Regions from separate parts of the Paenibacillus sp. FSL H8-0282 genome, predicted to be linked through region 3. Evidence: riboswitches for the same ligand, from Rfam matches in the RefSeq annotation. Region 3 holds a riboswitch; each other region holds the start of a gene.
What was found. A riboswitch is a leader RNA that binds a small molecule or an ion and turns the genes downstream of it on or off. The one in region 3 is predicted to bind cyclic di-GMP.
Positions count from the first base shown of each region.

Region 1: linked by a shared signal. The riboswitch ahead of NST94_RS04810 (glycosyl hydrolase) and the one ahead of NST94_RS10185 (DUF6612 family protein) in region 3 are both predicted to bind cyclic di-GMP.
Region 2: linked by a shared signal. The riboswitch ahead of NST94_RS03210 (transglutaminase-like domain-containing protein) and the one ahead of NST94_RS10185 (DUF6612 family protein) in region 3 are both predicted to bind cyclic di-GMP.

Region 1 is NZ_CP150146.1:1,125,099-1,128,382, forward strand. Features, by position in the region: gene NST94_RS04805 (sugar phosphate nucleotidyltransferase) at 108-1,481, shown strand; cyclic di-GMP riboswitch class I at 1,618-1,697, shown strand; gene NST94_RS04810 (glycosyl hydrolase) at 1,710-3,260, shown strand.
Region 2 is NZ_CP150146.1:733,480-736,763, reverse strand. Features, by position in the region: rRNA gene NST94_RS03215 (16S ribosomal RNA) at 1-987, opposite strand, end outside; gene NST94_RS03210 (transglutaminase-like domain-containing protein) at 1,355-2,164, opposite strand; cyclic di-GMP riboswitch class I at 2,178-2,258, opposite strand; cyclic di-GMP riboswitch class I at 2,333-2,415, opposite strand; gene NST94_RS03205 (class D sortase) at 2,529-3,194, opposite strand.
Region 3 is NZ_CP150146.1:2,363,317-2,366,600, reverse strand. Features, by position in the region: gene NST94_RS10190 (NADH-dependent flavin oxidoreductase) at 1-285, opposite strand, end outside; gene NST94_RS10185 (DUF6612 family protein) at 440-1,288, opposite strand; cyclic di-GMP riboswitch class I at 1,406-1,497, opposite strand; gene NST94_RS10180 (RNA polymerase sigma factor) at 1,701-2,219, shown strand; gene NST94_RS10175 (DUF4179 domain-containing protein) at 2,203-3,284, shown strand, end outside.

The DNA.
Region 1 (3,284 bases), 1.2 Mb from region 3:
AACAAATTTTTTTAGTGCATCCGCTCGAAATAAGGCTAAGTGGAAGCTGACGTTTTGATAACAATTCAAATATGCTCGATTTCCATAATTCAAGGAGGGTTCATTCTATGAAAATGGTACTTCTATCAGGCGGTTCAGGTAAACGGTTATGGCCGTTGTCCAACGACTCACGTTCAAAGCAATTTCTAAAGGTACTTGAAAGCCCTCAAGGTGAACCAGAATCCATGGTACAACGTGTCTGGAGACAGTTGGAGGAAGCAGGGATGGCAGAATCATCTTATCTGGCCACCGGCCGCGGCCAAGTAGAAATGATACAAAGCCAACTGGGAAGTCATGTGCCGATTATCGTTGAACCGGAGCGTCGGGATACTTTTCCGGCTATCGCCTTAACAGCTACCTATCTTTATTCAGTGGCAGGTGTTTCTCCAGCGGAGACGGTAGCAATATTGCCTGTTGACCCTTATGTAGAAGCATCCTTTTTCGATACCATAGCTATGCTTGAGGAGACCATGCTGGAAAGTGGAGCAAATCTGGCTCTAATGGGTGTTGTTCCTGAACATGCCTCAGAGAAATACGGATATATTATTCCTACCACCGAAGAGGCGGGGGAAAATGGTTTTATGAAGGTGAGTCACTTTCAAGAGAAACCAGACCGCATACAAGCAGAACAGCTCATCGAACAAAATGCCTTGTGGAATTGCGGAGTGTTTGCCTTCCGCTTAGGGTACTTGTTAGATATTTTGCAGCGTAAAGGGTTGCCTTTAGGATATGAAGAATTGCAGAAGCAGTATAAGCTATTGTCTTCCATCAGCTTTGATTATGAAGTGGTGGAGAAAGAAAAACATATTGTGGTGCAGCCGTATGATGGATTCTGGAAGGATCTTGGAACGTGGAATACGCTGACAGAGGAAATGAGCAGCAAGCATGTAGGAAAAGGTTTTGTGACGGCGGATTCTGAGGGGACTTGCTTGATTAATGAGCTGGACATTCCGATTACGGTAATTGGTGCGAAGGATCTGATCATTGCGGCTAGCCCGGATGGGATTCTAGTTACCCATAAAGCTGAGAGCCCACGGATTAAAGAAGTGCTGAAGACCTTTGAACAAAGACCGATGTACGAGGAACGCCGTTGGGGTCATTACAAAGTTATTGATTATGTGAAATATGATGAAGGCAATGAAGTGCTGACCAAACGGATTTTTATATCCGAGGGGAATAATATCAGCTATCAATTACATCGCAAGCGTAGTGAAATTTGGACAATCGTCAGCGGCGAAGCAAGTATTGTGCTGAATGAGAAAAAACATAATGTGAAGGCTGGGGACGTGGTACGTATACCGGAAGGAACGAAGCACGCGATCCTTGCTTTGACGGATGTTGAGTTTATAGAGGTACAGACGGGGTCTGAATTAGTAGAAGAAGATAACATACGTATTACTTTAGACTGGAATGATATAGAACTACAACAATTCATTTCATAGGTCTAACCTATCTATTTAACCAATTCAAAATTTCTTGAAACAGGTAAATTGACTCAATTATCAAAAAAAGTCATAAAAACACTAAATATATCATTAATTGTCGTCGATACTTACGGTAAGAGAGATTATTTCTCTTAAATTGAAAAGGCAAACCTATCGAAAGGTAGGGACGCAAAGCTATAGGGCCTTCGAAAGAGTGGCAGCCTGGCTACCGAAAGGGAGATTATTTTGAAAGCTTACCGTACGTATCGATTGTTTGGTGCATTTCTGTCACTCGTCCTGTTTCTGACTGCACTTCCGCTTGCTGTTGGAATTTCGCCGTCTGTTGTCATAGCTGCTTCAAATTCTGGAACGCCAGTTACCCCAGGTGCCTCACCTGAAGCCGTAAAGCTGCTTAACTATTTTTACTCGATCTCAGGAAAAGGTATTATTGCCGGTCAACATGACTATTTAGAAAGTCCAGATGAAATTAACAATATGCTGAAGGGAACCAGCGGACAATATGCGGCTCTTCACGGTTATGAAATGGGTGCGATCAGTGGCCAGTCCGAAGCAACGATGGCTTGGCAACGTCAAAATGTGGTGAACAGCGCCATCAACTGGAATAAAGCGGGCGGGATCGTAGCTATGACTTTTCATGCTAACCTGCCGGGCACCTCTTATGACTGGGATAATGTGAAAAAAACACTTAGCCAGAGTGAGTTCGATAGTTACGTTACACCGGGTACCAAGCAATATAACAATCTGATCGCTGAGCTTGATAAGGTGGCCGTCTCTTTAAAAAGCTTGCGCGATGCCAATGTTCCGGTGCTTTGGAGACCCTATCATGAAATGAACGGGAACTGGTTCTGGTGGGGGAAGAAAAATAACTTTTCTAAACTATGGAATATTATGTATGACCGTTTTGTTAACGTTCATAAATTAAATAATTTGTTATGGGTGTGGAGTCCGAATGCTCCCAATGTTTGGTCAGATCCTTATGCGCTAACTTATCCAGGTGCTGATAAAGTAGATATTCTGGCAGCAGATATATACGAAAATGATTACCAGCAAAAATACTATGACAGCTTATTGAGTCTAGCCGCAGGCAAACCGATTGCGATCGGGGAAAATGGTGAAATGCCTAATCTGGAGAAGCTTCAGCAATCGCAAAGTAAATGGACGTATATGATGAGCTGGGGAAAAATGCTTTACGAGAATAACAGTGCAGACACAATCAAAACATTTATGAATAGCAACTATACCCTGACCAGAGATAAATTAAATACTGGTCTGGCACCGACACCTAGCGCCGCACCAGCGCCGGCACCTTCTGAAGAAGAGGGGGAGGCAGCAATTCCTCTCGCGAAGGGGCTTGCAGGAGAGTATTACAACAACATGCAATTGTCGGGAGCAGCAGCTCTTAACAGAACTGATGCAATAATCGATTTCAATTGGCGGCAAGGCTCGCCGGATGCCGCCCTCGGGATTGATCGGTTCTCCATACGTTGGAGCGGTAAAATTAAGTCATTATATAATGAGCAATATACATTTTACACTACCTCAGATGATGGTATCCGTGTCTGGGTGAATGGGGAATCCGTGATTGATAGTTGGACTAAGCAAAGTGGTACTGAGCGTAAGGGCATTATAACGCTGAAGGCTGGCCAGCTATATGATATCAAGGTGGAGTATTACGAGAATGAAGGCGATGCGAGAGTCCGCTTGATGTGGGAAAGTGCTAGTCAAGCTAAAGAGACAGTTCCAGCAAGTGCACTTTTTCTTCCGGATGTCTCCTGATTGATGAAAATTAAAGGTCGATCC
Region 2 (3,284 bases), 1.6 Mb from region 3:
TTCGCGTTGCTTCGAATTAAACCACATACTCCACTGCTTGTGCGGGTCCCCGTCAATTCCTTTGAGTTTCAGTCTTGCGACCGTACTCCCCAGGCGGAGTGCTTACTGTGTTAACTTCGGCACCAAGGGTATCGAAACCCCTAACACCTAGCACTCATCGTTTACGGCGTGGACTACCAGGGTATCTAATCCTGTTTGCTCCCCACGCTTTCGCGCCTCAGCGTCAGTTACAGCCCAGAAAGTCGCCTTCGCCACTGGTGTTCCTCCACATATCTACGCATTTCACCGCTACACGTGGAATTCCACTTTCCTCTTCTGTACTCAAGCCACCCAGTTTCCAGTGCGACCTCAGGTTGAGCCCAAGGTTTAAACACCAGACTTAAATAGCCGCCTGCGCGCGCTTTACGCCCAATAATTCCGGACAACGCTTGCCCCCTACGTATTACCGCGGCTGCTGGCACGTAGTTAGCCGGGGCTTTCTTCTCAGGTACCGTCACTCCGGTAGCAGTTACTCTACCGGACGTTCTTCCCTGGCAACAGAGCTTTACGATCCGAAAACCTTCATCACTCACGCGGCGTTGCTCCGTCAGGCTTTCGCCCATTGCGGAAGATTCCCTACTGCTGCCTCCCGTAGGAGTCTGGGCCGTGTCTCAGTCCCAGTGTGGCCGTTCACCCTCTCAGGTCGGCTACGCATCGTCGCCTTGGTGGGCCGTTACCCCACCAACTAGCTAATGCGCCGCAGGCCCATCCCTCAGTGACAGATTGCTCCGTCTTTCATTCTTCTCTCAGGAGAAAAAAGAAATTATCCGGTATTAGCTACCGTTTCCGGTAGTTATCCCAGTCTGAAGGGCAGGTTGCCTACGTGTTACTCACCCGTCCGCCGCTAAGTCACTTTGAAAGCAAGCTTTCAAAGTGACTCCGCTCGACTTGCATGTATTAGGCACGCCGCCAGCGTTCGTCCTGAGCCAGGATCAAACTCTCCAATTAGTATTGAAAAGAGCGATATGCTCATTTTGAAACATCTGACGAGAAAATTAATTCTCTAGTTTTGGATTTCACTTACGTGATTTCCTACTCACTCGTTGTTCAGTTTTCAAAGATCAAGTTCTCGTTGGCGCCATTTAATGTCTCAGCAGCAACTCTTATAATATATCATGTTGTTTTCAGAAATGCAAGTTTTATTTTTCGAAGCTTTTTATCAGCCTCGTCTGTATCGCCTGTACGCTGTCTAACAACGCTTACCTATAATACCCCAACTATTAATAGAAAAGCAACCCCTAATATAAAAATAAACAACTAGCTAAATAATTAAGCTAGTTGTTTATTTAATAGAGTTATGTTTCTAGCGACGAACTTAATAGTATTTTGCCGCAGTATATTTGCTTGAGGCTTTAATTAAATCGGTTTTCTTATCACTCTTTGAAAGTCCTGCATCCACTGTAGTATCAATGGTAACCCACTTCCCATTAAGCAACACTTCGTTCCAGGCATGATATTGCGTAACGTAGCTTGTATTCCCCATTACCAACTTAGCAGGAACATCTACACTCCGCAGCATTGCGGCAAAAAGAGAAGCGTAATCATAGCAAATCCCTTTTTTAGTAGTCAATGTCTTATCGATGCTTGGAATATAATCAGTAGTTACACTATTAGCAAGAGAGTAATCATATTGTACATTCGCAACTACATAGTTATAGATCGCTTTAACTTTCTCTTCGTCTGTTGTTTTGCCTTGTACTAATTGTTTAGCTTTGACAATCGCTTTATCAGAAGAACTCCATTTCACATTCTGTACGGAGCCCAAATATACGGAATTCGAGTCACTCATGGTTACGTCTACTACTTCGGAATATAACGCTTTGTATTTATTGCCGGTTGTATTCTCCAGAACAGAAACCTTATAAGTCCCATTTCCTTGTTGCAAAGGGAAGTCCTCAGCTTGTCCAGAAGCATACAAGTTATATGTATAGCTGCTGTTATCTTTGGTGATCATGAGTTTGATTCTTTTATCTTTCGGAATATCATAGTTAATACCAATAACACCTTGAGCCACTTTGGATGTAATCAACCAGCTGGCATCTGCACTTGCAGCTTGAGCTGTACTTACCGGAACTGAAGTCATTAGGACGAACAACGCCACCAGCATAAAATAAACCTTTTTCACGGATAAAACTCCTTTCGGTAGCTGGCTGCCATCCTTTCGGGAAGGCCCTTTAGCTTTGCGTCCCTACCTTTCGATAGGTTTGCCGTTATCGTATAAGCTCTATCTGTTCTAGCTTTACTAGATATAATTGATAGAATCCATTTGAAACAAACAAAAAAAGCCTCTTCATTCGGTAGCTGGCTGCCATCCTTTCGGGAAAAGGCCCTTTAGCTTTGCGTCCCTACCTTTCGGAAGGTTTGCCGTTATCGTGTTTAGCTTTCATAGTATAATACTATCATATTTATAGTTGTGAACAAGACCTAATTTACTAGATTACCCATTATTTTATAAATATCTCCCGGTATTTGTGTTTTCTTGTCATTCACTATTCTCCTTTTGTTAATTTGGCATGAACAATCAGACGATGCGTTGGATTCACTAGCGGATCACATGTAATCAGAGTAAGAATCTTATCCTTGTCATTCCCGTCAAGAACGGAGACATCACTCGGATCTACAACAGAAATATCGTATACCTCATAGTTAAACACCTGATCACTAGTCTTTACCGTGATAACATCCCCCACAACAACCTCATTCAATCTGTTAAACAAACGACCCGTAGTTCGAGCCCGATGCGCCGCGATTGCAGCATTCCCGATCTCTCCAAGGGGTGCCGTTTCTTTCATATGGGCTGCAGCATGTTTCATATTAGCTTTTGTAGCCCCTTCTAATACAGGCAGCTTCAAATCAATCTTATCGATTTCAATTAGTGCGATTACTTTGCCACCGACTTCAATCTCCGGTTCAGGCTTTTCTGTCTCTTGGGGTTGGGGCTGTGCTTGGGCATCCAGAACCGATTCCTCTGCTAACAGCTGAGTAACTTCAGCATACCTGCTCCTCAGATCTGACTGGGGAGTACTATCGGCAGTGCTTAGTTCAGCCGTTTCTAATAACTTCTCCTGCTGCCTGTCGTTGTACCATTCGTTAGCTGTCGGATATAACATGATAAGTATCCCAGCCAGTATGAGTAGATAGGAGAATTTACGCAATGTTATTCGCCTCCGTATATTGTTTCTATGGTTATATACAAATCAAGCAGAAAAAGCTACTTGCCTTTAAGCATAGCAACTCCTTCTGCC
Region 3 (3,284 bases):
AGTAGATGCTAATCGGCTGAGGCTAGGAATAAATTCATCGGAGGAAACACTAAGTTCACCTTCCCATCCTTTTCCACCCTCTTGTACATTTGCTGCCGCAGTGATGACCGCACCTACTTCGCCCGTTCTTAGCGAATAGTATTTCAATTCATCTTGTGTTACTACACCGTCATAAAAGCTCATTCGCGTGGTCATTGGAGCCATAACCACTCGGTTTTTTAATGTCAGCCCTCTGCGAAAAGTTAATGCTGTGTCTAGTGCTATCATCTTTTTCCCAACTTTCATTAAATTATATTTAGATAAATTATTATATACATGCGCATACATATAAATTACAGCAATGATTTATTCTTGTCAACTAATAAAGAACTGCTGTTGGATACAACAAAAAGCGCTGTTCCGCTGAACAGCGCTTTTCGCTCGTTATGAATCGTCCTTATTATTCTAGTTCGGCCGGTTTTACAATGGCTGCACCTTTATTATTTTTGGAATATTTAGCTTCGATTTTCGTGGTGTATGTATCTTTGGCTCCATCACTTACCAGCACATAACTCAGATCGACTATCAGCTTTTCCGTTTGCCAGGTCTTAGTATTGACGAATAATTTCCACGTTACGCTTTTGGGTTGAACTGTCTCTCCATCCCAGAGGTTCTCCTGGTCATAGAGTTTGATTATCCCCTTAGCTGCTGTCGGATCGGTTACCGTGAATTGTAAGACTGTTTGTGCGCCAGCAGTGCTGACTTTCATGGATTTTTTATAACTTTTGACCGAATCAAGCATGGAAACAGGATCGTATTGGCCTTTAGAGTAAAAGGCATCCCATTCCGTTTTCTCCAGTCCAAGCCAATATTGTGCATCAGGATCGATTGGCTCCCCGTCATCGTCGTAACCTTCATCTTCAGATTCATCGATCAGTTCACTTCCGTCTACAAGATAGTAAAACTCCTTGTCATTGGCATATAGACTGTACGATGTTTCTAAAAGACTACTAGCGACAGTGCCTGCTGCGGCAAAATTCGGCAGACGGTTGATATCCAGCTTCAGAGTGTTGGTGTTGCTGATACGCACCCCGCCGCTTTGAATATCCTGTTTTTTGGTCACATCCAGATGGAAATTCTTTATTGCTTTGGAGGCTGCCGTTACTTTGCTGATCATCTGATCCGCGGTTACTACTGTTGAGGTAGCTGCTGACACTACTCCTGGATTAGACATCCATCCGATCGTTCCGGACAGCAATAAAGCACCTACTGCCAAACTAGTACCTATTGTTTTGAAAAAACTGTTCATGTACTTCCCCTTTCGGCCCCTTGCGATAATGTAACGCCGTATAGGTCGAAATAATAAAAGAGCTCAAAATAGACTACATATTCTTAGAGCTATCCTTTATGCTTCATAAGACATCCCTATGGCGGCCTGGCGATCATTTCCTTCTGTCGAAAGGCTTTAGACCCATGGCTTTGTGTCATCATCTTTCGATGATTTTACCTTTAACGCGGACATTCAATTAGTTTTAATAGATTACGGACGCATGTCCCACCGCTAATTTTATCATGGTTATAATTACCTGTAAACGACTTATCTTCCATTCGAATTCGCTATGATACTCAGAAGAAATACTACAATCAAAATGAAAAATGAACGATTACATACGCTTATAAGTCTTATTAATGAGAACAGTAAAGACAGGGGGTGCAGCAAAATGAGTGACCGGGAAATTTTCGAGCTCTATAAAGAACAAGTATATTATTTTTGTTACTACTTAATGAAAAATCAGGCAGATGCGGAGGATATTTCCCAAGAGGTATTTGTAAAAGTTATATTAGCGGATAAGTCGAAGGTAAGAAACTTGAAAGCTTGGATTTTACGAATTGCTTCGAATGAGTGCAACAGTGTGATCAAAAGGCGTAAGACGGGGTGGATGAAAGAAGTACGTAATTATTTACTATCCAGGTCTGAGGAATCAAACCCTGTAGAAAAACGTTTGGATCGACAGGAAACTAAAAAAGAATTACAAGGGTTATACAGTCAGCTTCCCGACAAAATCAGAATGGTAGTAGTCCTTCGTTTTATAAACGAATTGACTGTACCCGAGATCTCTAAAGTTATGAGCATACCCGAAGGAACTGTAAAATCCAGACTGAACAAGGGACTTAAAATACTAAATAGAATGGGTGGAACCCAACTAAAGGAGCTGAATAGTAATGAGTCTGTATATTGAAAAAGATAAACATATTCCCCGACCGGATTATGATTTGATGTGGACTGCCATAGAACAAGAAGCTTATACACGTCAAAGAAATCTGCATGCCTCCCAGAATACTCCTAGGTCTAATAAAAAGGTTATTCCTATCAGTATTGTCTTCTCTTGCCTCTTACTTGTAGCCATTCCTGTATTCGCTAGTATGACGATTAATTGGGATAAAATTGGTGGTCGAAGTGTGAGCAATGCATTAAATAACGGCATCGGTCAACAGTATAATCTTCAAACTTCCAGTTCAGGAGTAACAATGAATTTGAACGGTGTTGTAACTGATGGAGAAAAAATGAAAATGCTGTTATCACTTGATACTAAATCTGATCTATCCAAATATACTGGATTTGCTACAGAGGAAAACATCATGACTAATGAATCCGGTGCCAAGGCAAAGGTATACGGTTATTTAGAATACGATCCTGAAAGCCAGAAACTCATTGGAGTATATGAGACACCTGATACATTAAAGGATGATAAAAAGGACTACAGGTTTGAAGCACGGAATCTCATTTTTTACCGTGATCAGAATATTCCCTTACAATCTAATCATCAAGCAGGGGATACTATCGATACTGGAGTTAAGCAATATCCAAGCATTCAAATCGAATCCGTTCGACAGGTTTCCAATCAAACCATTATCCGTTACAAAGTCGCTGCATCACCATCTGACTTAGGACGGGGTAATCCACATTTGGTAGTTAGTACTGGTGGTCAAAAGAATGAAGCAATTCCAACCATCATGCCTAACGAAGGATCGGATTTATTTATTGAACAGGTTTTCAATATAACTGAATCAGATTGGAAGGAAGCTAGTCTTCATTTTAGTTACATTGAAGAAGCGAAACGATTTTCAGGTACGTGGAAGTTCGATTTTAACGCAGATGGAAAAAAAGCAAGTGAGGCGATTTACACTAAGAAACTGTATAACAGTCCTGAATTTCAAGAAAAGACCGGTATAACCTTAGATCAGCTAGTGGTTACCCCTTTGGATATCCAAATTCTAATAGATGAAAATGATTCGCTTAAAAA